3 regions of the Nocardioides proteolyticus genome follow, and region 1 is predicted to be linked to each of the others. Evidence: predicted binding sites of a transcription regulator. Region 1 holds the regulator's gene; each other region holds the start of a gene.
The links. Region 1 encodes LexA, which represses DNA repair genes until DNA is damaged. Its sites were predicted from a motif close to TCGAACANNTGTTCGA; they were not measured.
Positions count from the first base shown of each region.

Region 1 (5,553 bases):
TTGAAGATGAAGCCCTCCTCCTTGTACCAGTTGAGGATCGACTCCATCGAGTCGTCGACGGAGAGGATGAAGCAGGCCGAGACCTGCTGCGGCGACTGGGTGCCGACGTTGAACCAGACCGGGGAGTTGAACGAGAAGTACTGGTGCACGAGCAGCCAGGTCAACTCGTGCTCGAAGGTCTCGGCGTCGGCGGGCGTCGCGAAGTAGCCGTGCTCGACACCGGCCTTGGTGTAGGTCTTCACCACCCGGTCGATGAGCTGCTTGAGGCTCCACTCCCGCTCGGGGGTGCCGACGGCGCCGCGGAAGTACTTGGTGGTGACGATGGTCGAGGCGTTCAGCGACCAGAAGTCGGGGAACTCCACCCCGGTCTGCTCGAAGACGGACTCGCCGGTCTTCCAGTTGGTCTGGACGACGTCGCGGCGCTCCCACGTGATCTCGTCGTAGGGGTGCACGCCCGGGGTGCTGAAGACGCGCTCGATCTGCAGCCCGTTGTCGGGTCCCTTGCCGGATGCGGCGGCCTTGCTGGCCGCTGCGGGGTTGGCCGTCTCCGTCATGATTCTCCTGGGTTTGGTCGTCGACTGTGTCAACAAATGCGGCTGGTGCGGTGTTCCTGCTGTACGGCGACGGACGGGTGTCCGGGGCCGCGGAGATTGGTGGCCCGGCAGGCAGCTTCCCCACTACCTGCCGGGCTGTCTGTGGTCAGCCCGTGGGGGCTGGTTGGGTGTCCTCACGGAGCTGGCGCTCCGCCCTCATCAGGGCGATCTCGTTCTCGAAGTCGGCCGCGGAGGCGAAACCGCGGTAGACGCTGGCGAACCGGAGGTAGGCGACCTCGTCGAGGCGGCGCAGCGGGGCGAGGATCGCCAGGCCCACCTCGTGGGCGGCGATCTCGGGGCTCCCCGCGAGCCGGAGCTGGTCCTCGACCTCCTGGCCGAGGCGGGCGAGGTCGTCCTCGTCGACGGGCCGGCCCTTGCACGCCTTGCGGACGCCGGCGACGGCCTTCTCGCGGTGGAACGGCTCGGTGGCGCCGGAGCGCTTGAGCACCGTCAGCTGCATCGCCTCGACGGTGGTGAACCGCTTCTCACACTCCTGGCACACCCGGCGGCGGCGGATCGAGCAGCCGTCGTCGGCAACGCGGGAGTCGAGGACCCGGGTGTCGTCGTGCTTGCAGTACGGACAGTGCATCGGCTCCCCCTCCCGGGTCCGCTGGCTGTGGAGATCAACCGGCCGGCTGTGCAGAACCACCCGGCCGCCTGTGCACTCCACGCCCCCGCTCTGTGAACTAGATGTGGAGAACTACATCGTTGTAACTACTAGATGTAGTGGTAACCGTACGCCCCGGCCACGAGGGGTGCAAGCGGAACGCCGGACGAGTCGGGCACAAATTTTCCGCGGCCGTGTTTGCGCAGGTCACCACGCAGGAACGCTGTTCCCCGTACCGTTCAGCACGGGCGTGTCGTCTCGGAATCCGCCCGCCTCTCGTCGGCCTCGGGGCCGCGCCCCCGCATGCTCGCCTGTGCAGGCGAGCCGACTCAGGAGATCCCCCATGCGCAAGTCGTCCTCGTCCCGTCGCGCCCGTCGCGCCCTCGCCGCGACCGCCGTCGCCGTCGCCCTGCCCCTCGCGCTCACCGCCTGCGGTGAGGCTGCCGAGCAGGCCACGGAGAAGGCGATCGAGCAGGCCGCCGAGGAGAACGGCGAAAAGGTCGACGTCGACCTCGACGAGGACGGGGGCTACTCCGTGGAGGGCGAGGACGGTTCCTTCTCCAGCGGAGCGAAGATCCCCGACGACTTCCCCGACGACGTGCCGGTCGTCGGCGAGGTCACCTACGGCATCGCCAACGAGTCGGACGGCACCAAGTCCTGGCAGCTGGCCGCCACGGAGGACGGGTCCGCGCAGGACGTCTACGCCGAGGCCAAGAGCGCGCTCGAGGACGCCGGCTTCGAGGTCGGCGAGGGTCAGGAGTACGGCGAGCTGGCGACCCTCAGCAACGGCGAGTACGAGGTCGTGCTGTCGGTCGGCGACAATGGCGACGGCAGCGCCGGGATCTCCTACGCGGTGACCGAGAGCGCCTGACCGCCGATCGCCCGCACCCTCCGGCGGGTTGGTCACCGCACCCAGACACCCATCGGACACAATGACCGCCGTGGGAGCAGGGAAGCGGGCGGGCGACAGGCCGAAGCGGCGGTTCCGAGCCGACCTGCTCCTGCTCGCGGTCGGCATCACCTTCGCGATCGTCGCTTGGGGATACCTGGTCTTCGCCGCGATCGACTTCGGCGCGACGGCCCGGCACGAAGGCGACAAGGCCGCCTGGGGCTTCCTCGCCGTGGCGGCCCTGGGAGCCATGCTCTGCCTCTTCCTCGCGTTCATGCTGGCCGTGCGGTTCGCGCGGGCGATCGGGCTGGCCGCGGCGCCGGAGCCGAAGCCGAAGCGCGATCCCTCCACGCCGAAGGGCGGCAAGCGCGCCGCTCGCTAGTCGAGCCTCGCCGACGGGGAGGCGCTCGCTCCGGCCTCGAACAGCGCGAGGGGCGAGGCCGGGGTCGGTGGCCTCGCCCCTCGCCTTCCCCTGTGGGCCCGGGGTCGGTGGGCCCGTTCGCGTCCGCCGGGGTCGAGGCGGCGGACGGGTCGGTGGCGGCTGCGACGGCAGCCGGGTGCTACTCCGCTGCCGGCACCCGCAGCTCCTGGCCGGCGTAGACCAGGCTCGAGTCCAGCGTGTTGAGCCGCTGGATGCGCTCCATCATGTCGCGCACGTCGCCGGCACCGGTGGCCGCGGCCGCCTCGCTGGCGATGTCCCACAGCGTGTCGCCGGGGGCGACGGTGACCACCTCGACCTGGGCCGCCGCTCCCCGCTCGTCGGTGGCCACGGAGCCTCCGGCGAGCGCCACGACGAGGGCGGCGAGGAGCGCCAGCGCGATCACCAGGACGGCCAGCCGGCCCCGGCGGGTCAGGCGGACCTGACCGGACGGGCGGGCGGCACGAGAGGGGCGGGAAGGGTCGGAAGGGTGGGCGGGGCGGGCGGAGACGTGCGGGGCGAGGGTGATCGTGCTCATGGTGACCTCCGGGGGAAGGAGCGGGTGGGTCGCGGAGCGATGTCTACGCAGTCGGTCCGACACAAGCCGGTCGATCATGCGTTCGATCGAACATGTGTACGAGGCTAGATCATGTGTTCGAACAAGTCCAGCCCCTCGTCGAACGTGCGTTCGAAGGGACGAGGGCGACACGCCGTTCGAACAGACGTTTGAAACCGGCCCGCGTCTTCGGTTAGCGTCGGCACATCGACACACCGGAACTGGAGGGCACTCAGATGGCCGACAAGAAGGCGGGCCGCGGCGTGGCCGAGCTGCCCGACGGGCCCCCCGACGCCACCGGTCTCACCCCCCGGCAGCAGCGGGTGCTGGCCCACATCAAGGACAGCATCGAGAAGCGGGGCTACCCGCCGAGCATGCGCGAGATCGGCCAGGCGGTCGGCCTCACGAGCACCTCCAGCGTCGCCCACCAGCTCCGGGTCCTCGAGGAGAAGGGCTACCTCAAGCGCGACCCCAACCGGCCGCGCGCACTCGAGGTGTTCCTCCCCGAGGTGATGGCGGCGCGCAAGGCGATCGGCAACGTCGCCGACCCCGAGCAGACCGGGTTCGACGAGACGGGCATCGGTGACGCCGCTCCCGTGCCCGCGAACGTGCCCGTGGTCGGCCGGATCGCCGCCGGTGGCCCCATCCTCGCCGAGGAGCGCGTGGAGGACGTCTTCCCGCTCCCCCGCCAGCTCGTCGGCGACGGCCAGCTCTTCCTGCTCGAGGTCAGCGGCGAGTCGATGATCGACGCCGCGATCTGCGACGGCGACTACGTCGTCATCCGCCAGCAGCCCACCGCCGAGAACGGCGAGATCGTCGCGGCGATGATCGACGGCGAGGCGACGGTCAAGACCTTCCAGCGCAAGGACGGACGGGTGTGGCTGCTGCCGCACAACCCGGCCTTCGAGCCGATCGACGGCACCCACGCCACCATCCTCGGCAAGGTCACCGCCGTCCTCCGCCGCGTCTAGCCGCTCGGCCCGGCACCGGGAACGACACGTCGGCTCGGGCGATAAATGCCTCGTTCGCGGGCCGACAACGTAAAGTCGCCGGGTCACTCGTCGCCGACCCGCGAAGGCCGCACCCCATGACCTCCAGCAGCCGGTCCCCCCTCTCGGGGCTGCTCCTGTCCCTCGTCGCCAGCCTGCTCGTCATGCCGCTGCTGGGCGGCGCCGCGCAGGCTGATGAGACCGGTCCCGCCGACCCCACCGCGCCCGGCGCCACCGCCGGCCCGGGCGACCCCGCGGAGGTCGCAGAGAAGACGCTGGAGAAGGTCGAGGGCCTCATCGACGGCAGCACGCCGCCGCCGGTGGACCACAACCCCGACGACGGTCACGAGACGCACAAGGACCTCACCCTCGAGCTGCGCGACCTCGCGGCCGTGAAGGACGACCTCCCCCGCCACCGGCAGGCCGACGCCGAGCGGATCCTGGCCCGCCCGGACGGCTCCGACGGCGGGTGCGACGGCATCGCCTGCTGGAGCCGCCAGGCGTCGGACGCCCGCAAGTGCGGCACCCGGGTCTGCGTGCACTGGGTGCGCGAGTCCTACGACCGGGCCTCGGACGCCTACGCCGCCAAGGTGCTGCGCGTCACCAACAGCGTCGCCGAGCGCTACAAGCGGGCCGGCTACCGCGCGCCGAAGAACGACCGCGGCCGCGGGGGCAGCTGGAAGCTGGACATCTACCTCGCCGACATCGGCAGCATGGGCTACTACGGCTACTGCACCAGCGACCGCGGCGTCTCCCGCCACGCGCCGTACGCCGCCTACTGCGTGCTCGACAACGACTACTCCGCAGCCGAGTACGGCACCAGCGCCAGCTCCTCGGACCTGCTGAAGGTCACCGCCGCCCACGAGCTCTTCCACGCCGTCCAGTTCGCCTACGACGCCTACGAGGACAGCTGGTTCATGGAGGCCACGGCGACCTGGGCGGAGGACGAGATCTACGACTCGGTCGACGACAACCGCTACTACCTGCGCTACGGCCCGCTGGCGCGGCCGGACCAGCCCCTGAACCTCGCCGCCGGCGGATCGGAGTACGGCGCCTGGATCTTCTTCCGCCACCTCACCGAGCGCTTCAGCTACTCCCAGGCCGGCCTGCCGGTGATCGTCCGGAAGATGTGGACGAATGCCATAGGCGCGGGCGACGACGGGTACTCGCTGCCCGCCATCGAGGCCGCCCTGGCCGAGCGCGGCACGGACCTATCGACGCAGCTCTCGAGCTTCGCGGCCCGCAACCGGCAGCCGGCGCGGTACTACGAGGAGGGAGCGGCCTATCCGGTCGCCGCTCCCGCCCAGATCAACCGAATCACCGCACGGGCTCGGGAGAAGAATCTCCGCTTCCCGGTGAACCAACTGGCGGCGAAGACGCTGCGCTACGTGCCGTCGGGCGCCATGGGGAAGACCTGGAAACTCCGGATCGACGTTGCCCTCGACGCGGGGGCGGACAGCGCGGCCATCATCACGGTCAAGCGCAAGGGCCGCGCCCCGAC
Region 1 covers NZ_JBNBPO030000036.1:14,165-19,717, reverse strand. Annotated here, with positions in the region: gene ACPOLA_RS17570 (vitamin B12-dependent ribonucleotide reductase) at 1-554, opposite strand, end outside; gene nrdR (transcriptional regulator NrdR) at 700-1,182, opposite strand; gene ACPOLA_RS17560 (hypothetical protein) at 1,544-2,071, shown strand; gene ACPOLA_RS17555 (hypothetical protein) at 2,142-2,471, shown strand; gene ACPOLA_RS17550 (LysM peptidoglycan-binding domain-containing protein) at 2,650-3,045, opposite strand; gene lexA (transcriptional repressor LexA) at 3,300-4,034, shown strand; gene ACPOLA_RS17540 (MXAN_6640 family putative metalloprotease) at 4,151-5,553, shown strand, end outside.

Region 2 (5,553 bases), on a different contig from region 1:
CCCCGAGGGCGGCGACAGCGAGTGATCCTCAGCCGGCTCAGGTGGTTCCTGGGCCGACTGATCTCCCCGGCGCGGTCCGCCGCGCCGGGGAGCACCGCCCCCCACCGGGACGGCGGTGTCGCGGAGCATGCGGAGCCGGAGGAGCTGGAGGAGGGGGCTGTGGCCGACGCCGAGGTGTGGCTCGTGGTGGGCCTGGGCAATCCCGGCCCGTCGTACGCCGGACACCGGCACAACGTCGGCCACCTCGTCGTCGACGAGCTGGCTCGCCGGCTGGGCGGCTCCTTCCGCGCCCACAAGTCCGGCCGTGCTGACGTCGTCGAGGGCCGGCTGGGCGCGCCGGGCGCGGCGGGCCCCCGTGTCGTCCTGGCGAAGCCTCGGTCCTACATGAACGAGTCCGGCGGCCCGGTCAAGGCGCTCGCCACGTTCTACAAGGTCCCGCCCGAGCGGATCGTCGCCATCCACGACGAGCTCGACATCGACTTCGGCACCCTCCGCACCAAGCGCGGCGGCGGCGACAACGGCCACAACGGCCTCAAGTCCATGCGCTCCTCCCTCGGCACCGGCGACTTCTACCGGGTCCGCGCCGGCATCGGTCGGCCTCCCGGCCGCCAGGAGGTCGCCGACTTCGTGCTCTCCAACTACTCCTCCACCGAGCGCAAGGAGCTGCCGTTCCAGGTCGACTCCGCGGCCGACGCCGTGGAGTGCCTGGTCACCGAGGGTCTCGAGCGGGCCCAGCAGCGCTTCAACTCCTGACGCCGAGTTGCGGTTTCCGCCCCGCGAGTTGGGGTTTCGGTACGCCGAGTCGGGGTTTCGGCACGCCGAGTTGGGCTTCGGTACCGACTCGCGGGGCGGAAGCCACGACTGGCGGGGCGCAAGCCCCAGCTCGCGCGGTCGAGATCTCGAGTCCGGGTGCGGGGCGGGCCACTAGGCTGCGCGGGTGACTTTCGAGCCTGGTACCCCCGCTCCCGAGGTCGTCGCCGACGACCACCAGTTCGCCGCCTGGCTGGCCGAGGTGGCGGGGCGTCGCCTCCTGGAGGTCCGCGGGGAGGGACTGGAGGGCAAGGCGCTCAAGGACGCCGGCGACCGCGCGGCCCACGAGCTGCTGATGGAGCTGCTGGCGTCGTACCGGCCCGACGACGCCGTGCTCTCGGAGGAGGCGCTGGAGAACGCCACCGACAAGGAGGCCCGGCTCCGGGCGGCGAAGGTGTGGATCGTCGACCCGCTCGACGGCACCCGCGAGTTCTCCGAGCCGCCGCGCGACGACTGGGCCGTGCACGTCGCGCTGTGGGAGCAGGGCACGCTGACCGCAGGCGCCGTCGCGCAGCCCGCGCTGGGCGAGACCTTCAACACCGGCACGCCGCCGGTGGTGCCCCCGCGGACGAGTGCCCGGCCGCGCATCGCGGTGTCGCGCACCCGCCCGCCGGCGTTCGTGGAGGCCTTGGCCGAGGAGCTCGACGCCGAGCTGGTGCCGATGGGCTCGGCCGGCGTGAAGATGATGTCGGTGGTCCGCGACGTCGCCGACGCCTACGTGCACGCGGGCGGGCAGTACGAGTGGGACTCCGCCGCGCCGGTCGCGGTCGCCCGCGCCGCCGGCCTGTTCACCTCCCGCGTCGACGGGAGCGACCTGGTCTACAACCAGGCCGACGTCTACCTTCCCGACGTCATCGTCTGCCGTCCGGAGCTCGCCGACCGGATCCTCGCCTTCGTCGCGGACCACGGCACGGACTGAGCCGTGGTGGTGCGCCACGTCCTGCTCGACGCCGACGGTGTCGTGCAGAACGGCGCCGGCGACGTTCCAGCGTTGCTAGCGGCACACCTGGGCGAGGGGGCGATCGAGCTTCTCACGGCCGTCCTGCCCGACGACAGTCCCGTCCTGCTCGGTGAGGTGGAGCTGGTCCCGGTCCTGCGCGACGCGGTCGGAGCCGCCGGCAAGGACGTCGACGTCCAGCGCCTGTACGACGAGGTGTGGCTCGCGATCGAGGTGCACGAGCCGACGATGGCGCTCGTGGCCCGCCTTCGCGCGCAGGGGTACGGCGTGCATCTCGGGACCAACCAGGACCCCGCCCGCGCGCGGCACATGCGCGCGACGCTGGGCTACGACCAGGCGTTCGACACCTGCTTCTACTCCTGTGAGCTGGGCGTGGCGAAGCCCTCCGGTGCGTTCTTCGAGGCGGTGCTGGAGCGCGTCGGTGCCCGCCCGGACGAGGTCCTGTTCCTCGACGACAGCGAGCGCTACGTGGCCGGCGCCCGTGCGGCCGGGCTGCCCGCGGAGCAGTGGAGCACCGGTGACGGCGACGAGCGACTCCTGAAGATCCTGGAGCGGCACGGCGTCCGCGTGGCCTGACGCATCTCGAAACCTCTTGAGCGGGCGAGAAGCAGCCGCGAGAGTGGCGCGGTGACGTCGTACATCTCGCACACCACTGTCGACTGCGGCAACGCCTACGAGCTCTCCGCGTGGTGGAAGCCCGTCCTTGGGTACGTCGACGTCGCCGACGACCCGAACCTCCCCGGTCACGAGGAGTGCACCATCGTCGACCCCGCGACCGGGCACCGGGTGCTCTTCCTCGAGGTGCCCGAGGGCAAGACGGTGAAGAACCGGGTCCACTTCGACCTCCGCCCGCGGGCCGGCACGCGGGACGAGGAGCTCGACCGGCTGCTCGCCCACGGGGCGCGGCAGGTCGCCGACCACCGCGGGAAGTATGGTCCCGGCACCGGGTGGGTGGTGCTCGCCGACCCGGAGGGCAACGAGTTCTGCATCCTGCGGTCCGAGGCCGAGGTCGCGGCAACCGGCTAGGCGGCGCTCGACTCAGAAGACGTTCAGCGGACGGAACTGGACCGAGATCCGCGGTCCGGCGGCGGACACCTTCGGCACGGCGTGCTCCCAGGTGCGCTGGCACGACCCGCCCATCACCACCAGGTCGCCGTGCCCCATCTCGACGGAGAAGGACTCCTCGCGCCGCTCGGGGTCGCGGGGACGCAGGTGGAGGCGGCGCGGGTCGCCCACGGACACGATGGCGACCATGGTGTCCTGGCTGGAGCCGCGGCCGATGGTGTCGCCGTGCCAGGCCACGCTGTCGCGGCCGTCGCGGTAGTAGCAGCAGCCGGCCGTGCGGAACGGCTCGCCGAGCTCGGCCAGGTAGTGCTCGGTGAGGGCGTCGCGCGCGGCGGTGAGCGCGGGATGGGGCAGCTCCTCGCCGATCATGTAGGTGTGCACCAGGCGGGGTACGTCGACCACCCGGTCGTACATCGTCCGCCGCTCGGCACGCCACGGGACCTCCCGGGCGAGCGTCGCGAACACGTCGTCGGCGTCCGGCAGCCAGCCGCGCGCCACGTCGACCCAGGCGCCGGCGCTGAGTGGCCGGCGGGTGATCCCGGCCGTGGTCGCCCGAGTGGGTGGCTCGAACAGGGTGCTCTGGAAGGCCAGCTCCATGTCTCCATCATAAGTCATGCTCGAACGTATGTTCGGTCCACGGTGCGGGTTTTTGCACTTTCAACCTCCGCCGGCCGGGACGGAGACGTACGCTCCGACTTGGCAGCAGAGTTCAGGGGGGACGATGGGCCGCTCGTTGAAGCACGTGACAATCCGGGAGTACGTCCGCGACCTCGTCGCCGACAGTGCCCCGGGCACCGCGGCGCCGTCGGAGAGGGACCTCGTCGACCGCTTCGGTGTCGCCAGGATGACCGTCCGGCAGGCCCTGGACGCGCTGGTCGCCGAGGGCGTCCTCGAGCGCTTCCCCGGCCGCGGGACGTTCGTCGCCCGTCCGGCCCGGGTGCCGACCGGGATCAGCAGCCTGACCGAGGAGTTCGCCCGGCGCGGACAGGTCGCGGAGGCGCGGACGCTGGTGGCGGCGCGGCGGCGACCCTCCACGCGGCTGGCCAGCACGCTGGGCATCGGGCCCGACCAGCCGGTGATCCACTGGCGGCGGCTGCGGCTGGCCGACGGGCGACCGGTCTGCCTGTCCGACGCCTACCTGCCCGAGTCGCTGGTGCCGGGCCTGCTCGAGCGCCTGCCGGCCAGCCTGTACGACGACCTCGCGGCGCGCGGTCGCCGACCGACGTGGGCCGAGGACTCGATGTCCGCGGGCGTCGCGAGCGAGGACGAGGCCGCGGCACTGGAGATCGCCGTCGGGGGCGTCGTCCTCCGCCACTCGCGCAAGGCGCTGTGGGGGGACGTCGTGATCGAGGTCTCGCGCACCGTGTTCCGCGGCGACCAGCACAAGGTCTGCGTGCAGCTGCGCGGCTGAGCCCGCTCAGGCGTGGGCGAGCCCGCCCAGCGGCGCGACCGGCTGGCCGCTCTCCTCGCACACCCAGTGCGGGTCGGGCCCGCCCAGGTCGGGCTCGATGTGCAGCGCGTGCACCGGCTCGCCGTCGCATCGGGTGCACACCGGCCAGAGCCCCTCGCGCTGGGTGCGGCCGAAGGTGTCGGCGAGGGCGTCCTGCACGTCCTGCGCCACCAGCCCGGCGATGTAGGGCGCTCCGTCCGGCCACTGCTCGAGCCACCACTTCCGCTCCGAGCAGGCGTCCTCGAGGAGGGTGACCGCGCCGGGCGTGGTGAGCCCGCGGGCCTGGAGGTCGGCCAGCACGTGCGCCCGGGCCACGTAGATCACGCTGTCGTCCACAGCTCCCATTGTGCGGGGGCCGGGGTGACGGACCGGCCAGGGACGTGCCCGCTCCGGTCCGGCTCAGCCCTCCGGCTGCAGCTTCTCCAGCTCCAGCGCCATGTTGCGGCGCGCCGGGTCCTCCCAGTGCGCGCGCCCGTGGGCGGTGTGGAACAGCTGTGGCTTGCTGGCGAGCTCGCGCAGCACGTCGGCCCGGCCGGCCGCGAACACGTCGTCGGGCAGGTGGCCGTACTCTTGTCGGACCGCGGCGACGTACTGCGCGTACCGGTCCGGCGGCTCCGCCAGGATCGCGAGGTCGGCGTCGCTGAGCGCGCAGCCGTTGTCGTCGTGCGGCTCCGGGCGGTGGTGCTCGGTGAGCCGCACCAGCCGGGCGACCTCCACGACGGTCGCCTCGTCGGTCAGTGCGGGCAGCGCCTCCTCCGCCCAGGTGGCCGAGCGCTCCTCGGCGTCCCGCTCGCCGTCGTACACGGCGTCGTGGAACCACGCGGCGAGGAGCACCGGGGTCCGATCGAACGGGGTGCCCGCGGCTGCCAGCTCCGCGAGCCGGTGCAGCACCTCGCTCAGGTGCCGTGGTCCGTGGTGGGCCCGGGTCGGCTCGCCGTAGGCGGCCAGGAGCTCGTCGCGCAGCCGGTCGGCGCCGGTCAGCGGCCAGGGCAGGTCGAGGGGAGATGGATGGTCGTCCTCCATCCCCCTATTCAAACCGACCCGCCCCGGCCGCTGCCAGGGGCCACCCGCCTCAGTCGCCCTTGACGTTCACGACCTGCCGCAGCGTGTGCCGGATCTCCACCAGGTCCGCGGCGTCCGCCATGACCCGGTCGATGTCCTTGTACGCCGCGGGGATCTCGTCGATGAACGCGTCGGTGTCGCGGTACTCGATGCCCGTCATCGCCTCGCGCAGCTGCTCCCGCGTGAAGGTGCGGCGGGCCCGCGAGCG
Region 2 covers NZ_JBNBPO030000040.1:16,891-22,443, forward strand. Annotated here, with positions in the region: gene ACPOLA_RS18115 (50S ribosomal protein L25/general stress protein Ctc) at 1-25, shown strand, start outside; gene pth (aminoacyl-tRNA hydrolase) at 160-753, shown strand; gene ACPOLA_RS18125 (3'(2'),5'-bisphosphate nucleotidase CysQ) at 938-1,729, shown strand; gene ACPOLA_RS18130 (HAD family hydrolase) at 1,733-2,344, shown strand; gene ACPOLA_RS18135 (VOC family protein) at 2,396-2,794, shown strand; gene ACPOLA_RS18140 (alpha-ketoglutarate-dependent dioxygenase AlkB) at 2,807-3,430, opposite strand; gene ACPOLA_RS18145 (GntR family transcriptional regulator) at 3,576-4,244, shown strand; gene ACPOLA_RS18150 (DUF8819 family protein) at 4,251-4,628, opposite strand; gene ACPOLA_RS18155 (HD domain-containing protein) at 4,683-5,306, opposite strand; gene ACPOLA_RS18160 (RtcB family protein) at 5,356-5,553, opposite strand, start outside.
Region 2: ACPOLA_RS18140 (alpha-ketoglutarate-dependent dioxygenase AlkB) is a predicted target of LexA. The motif match lies at 3,451-3,466, and genes of this name have one in related genera.

Region 3 (5,553 bases), on a different contig from region 1:
AGGTCGGGGTGTGTGGGGATCCGCGGCCTGTCCGCCGGGACCGCGGCGCACCTGGCAGGGGATGCCCGGTCGGTGGCAGGAAACCGCTGGCGCACCACATGCCGCCACCGCGAGGATCTGCCGCGTGACCACCGAGCCCGCGCCGGCGACCGAGCCCGACACCAAGGACTGGACCTGGGTCCTCGAGCGGCCGTGCCCCGACTGCGGCCTGGACGCGGCGTCGGTCGAGCCGGGCGACCTCGGCGCCGCCGTCCGCGCGAACGCCCGCTTCTGGGTCTCCGCCCTGGCCCGGCCCGAGGCGGAGCGACGGCCGGCCCCTGCCGTGTGGTCGCCCACCGAGTACGCCTGCCACGTGCGCGACGTCCACGTGCTCTTCGCGCAGCGGCTCGGGCAGATGCTCACCGAGGACGACCCGCTCTTCGCCAACTGGGACCAGGACGAGACCGCGCGGGTCCAGCGCTACGACCTGCAGCGTGCGGTCGACGTCGCACCGGCGCTCGAGTCCGCGGCCGACCGGGTGGCGGCGATCTACGACTCGGTGCCGCCGGAGTCGTGGAGCCGTCCCGGCCGGCGCAGCAACGGGAGTGTCTTCACGGTGGCCTCGCTCGGTCGCTACCACCTGCACGACGCGGTGCACCACCAGTGGGACGTCCGGTGGATGATGGCCGGGTGAGGCACACCGAGTTCTGGGCACGGATGGAGCAGCACCTCGGCACCGCCTACGCGCGGGTCTGGGCGGAGCAGTTCGTGATCGGCGACCTCGACCACCGCACGGCCGAGGAGGCGCTGGCCGCCGGCGTACCGCCCAAGCAGGTGTGGGAGGCCGTCTGGCGGGTGCTGGAGCTGCCGGCGAGCGAGCGATGACGGCGGTGCTCGCGCCGGACGTCGCCTCGGTCCAGCGTCGTACCGTCCGCGTCCTCGTGCTGACCCAGGCGGTCGGCGCGGTCGGGATCACGATCGGCATCGCCACCGCCTCCCTGCTCGCGCGCGACCTCTCCGGCTCCGAGGCGATGTCCGGGCTCGCCCAGACGGCGCAGGTGCTCGGCGCGGCGGTGATCTCCTTCCTCCTCGCGCCGCTCATGGCGCGGCGGGGACGCCGGGCCGGCCTGGTGACGGCGTACCTCGTCGGCGGGGCCGGCGGTGGACTCGCCGTGCTGTCCGGCGTCGTCGGGTCCATGGCCCTGCTGCTGGTCGGCGCGGTGATGCTCGGAGCCGGCACCTCCGCCAACAACGCGTCGCGCTACGCCGCGACCGACCTCGCGTCCGACACCACCCGTGGCCGCTCGCTGTCGATGGTGGTCTGGGCCACCACGATCGGCGCCGTCGCCGGCCCCAACCTCACCGGGCCCGCCGGAGCGCTCGCGGACGCCGTCGACATCCCCGAGCTGACGGGCCCCTTCGCGCTGGGTGCCGTAGGGATGGTGCTGGCCGCGCTGCTCGTCGGTGTGCTGCTGCGGCCCGACCCGCTGCTCGTCGCCCAGCGGCACGCGGCCGGCGACGGGAGGGCGCCGACCGGCCCACCGACCGGCACGGCGTGGTCGCGCGCCCGGCAGGCGGTGCGCGACCGGCCGGTGCTCGGCTATGCCATCGCCGGCCTGGCCCTGGCCCACGCCACGATGATCGGGGTGATGGTGATGACGCCGCTCCACATGGAGCACGGCGGCGCCGGCCTGGAGGTCATCGGCATCGTGATCAGCGTGCACGTGCTCGGCATGTTCGCGTTCTCGCCCGTGGTCGGCTGGCTCGCCGACCGGGTGGGCCGCCCGCAGGTCCTCGGCGGTGGGGGAGCGGTCCTGCTGGTCGCGCTCCTGCTGTGCGCCTCCGCGCCGACCGGGATGTCGTGGCAGGTGACCGGCGGGCTGTTCCTGCTCGGCGTCGGCTGGTCGCTGGCCATGGTGTCGTCCTCCACCATGGTCGCCGAGCACGCGCCGATCGCCGCCCGTACCGACGTGCAGGGGGTGGCGGACCTCGTCATGGGGTTGACCGCCGCCGCGGCCGGCGCGCTGGCCGGCGTGGTGGTGGGTCTCGCGGACTACCCGGCGCTGGCACTGGTCAGCCTGGCCCTCGTCGCCGGCGTGATCGGCGCGGCCGCCCGGGCCGGGCTGCGCCCCCAGCCGTCCTGATCGGTCGCGGCAGGGGCCGCGACGTGGCAGGATCCGGTCCTCGGGTGACAGATCCAGTGCTCGTCGTGGGGGTCGTTCCAGTGCGCCAGGTCACAAGGCTCGCCAGTGCCGTTCCGGTCCTGCTCCTGGCCGCGGTGCTGACCGCGTGCGGTGGCGGCGACGAGGACGAGGGCGCCGACACCACCGCCGGCGCGTCGAGCTCGGCGCCGGAGCCCGACCCGGCGACCTCCACCGCGCCGACCGGGACCTCCTCGTCGAGTCCCGGCCTCGGCGAGACGTCGGCCGGCGGCGGCCTCGAGATCACCCTGGTCGACGCCGAGGGCGAGGCGGCCCGCCAGGCGATGATCGTCGCGGAGGACGTGGAGGGCAGCGACCTCTTCTTCGCCGACGGCGAGGACGTGACGTGCTCGGCGCCGGGTGAGGACGGGACGAACCTCAACGCGCGGGCGCCGGAGTGGACCTGCACCATCGAGGCCGACACCAACGGCGTCCGCTGCCACGGGACGATCGTCGCCTACGGCGAGGCGGGCGCGAACGCCGGCGGGCTCTACGAGGACGTCGCGGTGCGCGACAACGCCATCACCTGCGGACCGGCCTGAGCCGGACCGGCGCGGGACGTCTCCGACACGCCGACGCGGCGTGGCGCACTTCGAACACGTGTTCGTCTAGGGTGGTGCCCACGGCGGACCGGGGAAGCCACCGGCCGTCCACAGGTACGACGCCGGGGCGGGCTGTCCACAACGGCGACACGGCTGACCAGGCTGTGTCGGAGCCTCGCCCTAGCGTCGCCGATGTACCTGGCTCCACCCCGACACAAGGACTGAGGCACATGGCTGGCGATGACCGGATGAAGGCGCTCGACGCCGCACTGCTCACCATCGAGAAGCAGTACGGCAAGGGCTCGGTGATGAGGCTCGGTGACGACACCCGGGCGCCCCTCGACGTGATCCCGACCGGCTCGATCGCCCTCGACGTGGCGCTCGGCATCGGCGGGCTGCCCCGGGGCCGGGTGGTGGAGGTCTACGGCCCGGAGTCCAGCGGCAAGACCACCGTCGCCCTGCACGCCGTGGCCAACGCCCAGGCGGCGGGCGGGATCGTGGCGTTCGTCGACGCCGAGCACGCCCTCGACCCGGAGTACGCCAAGGCCCTCGGCGTCGACACTGACGCGCTGCTCGTCTCCCAGCCCGACTCCGGCGAGCAGGCCCTCGAGATCGCCGACATGCTGATCCGCTCCGGCGCGCTCGACCTGATCGTCATCGACTCGGTGGCCGCGCTCGTGCCGCGCGCCGAGATCGAGGGCGAGATGGGCGACAGCCACGTCGGCCTCCAGGCGCGACTGATGAGCCAGGCGCTGCGCAAGATGACCGGTGCGCTCAACAACTCCAAGACGACCGCGATCTTCATCAACCAGCTCCGCGAGAAGATCGGCGTGATGTTCGGCTCGCCCGAGACGACCACCGGTGGTCGGGCGCTGAAGTTCTACTCCTCGGTGCGCCTCGACGTGCGCCGGATCGAGACCCTCAAGGACGGTACCGACATGGTCGGCAACCGCACCCGGGTCAAGGTCGTGAAGAACAAGGTCGCCCCGCCGTTCAAGCAGGCCGAGTTCGACATCATGTACGGCAAGGGCATCAGCCGCGAGGGCGGCCTGATCGACGTCGGCGTCGAGGCGGGCCTCGTCCGCAAGGCCGGCGCCTGGTACACCTACGAGGGCGACCAGCTCGGCCAGGGCAAGGAGAACGCGCGCGGCTTCCTCCGCGACAACCCCGACCTCGCCAACGAGCTCGAGAAGAAGATCCTCGAGAAGCTCGGCGTCACCCCGCAGGTCGACGGCGACGACGACCTCTCCGACGAGCCGATCGGCGTCGACAGCTTCTGATGCCCAGCGCTGAGCCGCCGGACGACGACGGCTGGACCGAGGACGCCGACCCCGAGTCGGTGGCCCGCACCATCCTCCTCGACCAGCTCAGCCGCCAGGCGCGCAGCCGCAAGGAGCTGGCGGAGCGGCTGGCCCGCCGCAACGTCCCCGACGACGTGGCGGGCCCCCTGCTCGACCGGTTCGAGGAGGTCGGTCTGGTCGACGACGAGGCCTTCGCCCGGGCCTGGGTCGACAGCCGGCAGCGCACCCGCGGCCTCGCGCGCCCGGCCCTGGCCGTGGAGCTGCGCCGCAAGGGCATCGCCGACGAGACGGCCCGCGCGGTGCTCGCCGAGGTCGACCCCGGCGACGAGGAGGCCGCCGCCCGACGGCTGGTGCGCAAGAAGCTCCGCTCCATGCGCGGCCTCGAGGAGCAGGTCGCCGCACGGCGACTCGTCGGCATGCTCGCCCGCAAGGGCTACCCGTCCGGGATGGCGTTCGCGGTGGTGAAGGACGAGCTCCGCATGGTCGACGACGACTCCGGCTCCACCGACCTGGCCTGAGCGGGCGCGCCGGCCGCCCGCATCCGCCGGCAGGCACACTGGCCGGATGAGCTCGCCCTTCCCGACCTCCCACCTCACCTCCCTGCTCCGGGTCCCGCAGGGGCCGGTCGACCTGGCCTCGATCGACACCGACGCGACGCCCGGCTTCGACGGCGACAAGGCGACGGGGAAGGCGGCGCTGTACGCGATGGGGCCCGAGCTGGCCGACCTCCAGGAGCGTCTCTTCGCCGAGGGCGTCGCCGGAGGCACCCGCAACCTCCTTCTGGTGCTCCAGGGCATGGACACCTCGGGCAAGGGAGGCACCCTCCGCTCGACGGTCGGCCTGGTCGACCCGCAGGGCGTGCGAATCACCTCGTTCAAGGCGCCGACCGAGGAGGAGCTCGCCCAGGACTTCCTGTGGCGGATCGCCCGGGCACTGCCGCCCGTCGGGTTCGTCGGCGTCTTCGACCGCTCGCACTACGAGGACGTGCTGATCGCCCGGGTCCGCGACCTCGCGCCAGCGGAGGAGATCGAGCGGCGCTACGACGCGATCAACGAGTTCGAGGCCGACCTCGCGGCGAGCGGCACCACGATCGTCAAGTGCATGCTGCACATCTCGGCGGAGGAGCAGAGGAAGCGGCTGCTCGCGCGGCTGGAGAAGCCGGAGAAGCACTGGAAGTACAACACCGGCGACCTCGCGGAGCGGAGGCGCTGGCCGGCCTACCAGGAGGCCTACCGGATCGCGATCGAGCGCACCAACACCGACGTCGCCCCGTGGCACGTCGTACCGGCGAACAGGAAGTGGTACCGCAACCTCGCCGTCGGCACCCTGCTGCACGACGCGCTCAGCTCGCTGGATCTCGGCTGGCCCGCCGCCGACTTCGACGTCGAGGAGCAGAAGCGCCTGCTGACCGAGGAGACCCCGCCGGTCTGACAGGATCGGTCGCATGATGCCGACGGTTCGGGTGACCCGCTACGTCACGCCGCTCCGTGAGGGCGGCAGCCTGCCGGGCGTGGTGGAGGCCGAGGACCT
Region 3 covers NZ_JBNBPO030000022.1:18,374-23,926, forward strand. Annotated here, with positions in the region: gene ACPOLA_RS13755 (DinB family protein) at 125-673, shown strand; gene ACPOLA_RS13760 (DUF3046 domain-containing protein) at 670-864, shown strand; gene ACPOLA_RS13765 (MFS transporter) at 861-2,123, shown strand; gene ACPOLA_RS13770 (hypothetical protein) at 2,189-2,722, shown strand; gene recA (recombinase RecA) at 2,953-4,002, shown strand; gene ACPOLA_RS13780 (regulatory protein RecX) at 4,002-4,541, shown strand; gene ACPOLA_RS13785 (PPK2 family polyphosphate kinase) at 4,588-5,454, shown strand; gene ACPOLA_RS13790 (HipA family kinase) at 5,468-5,553, shown strand, end outside.
Region 3: recA (recombinase RecA) is a predicted target of LexA. The motif match lies at 2,773-2,788, and genes of this name have one in related genera.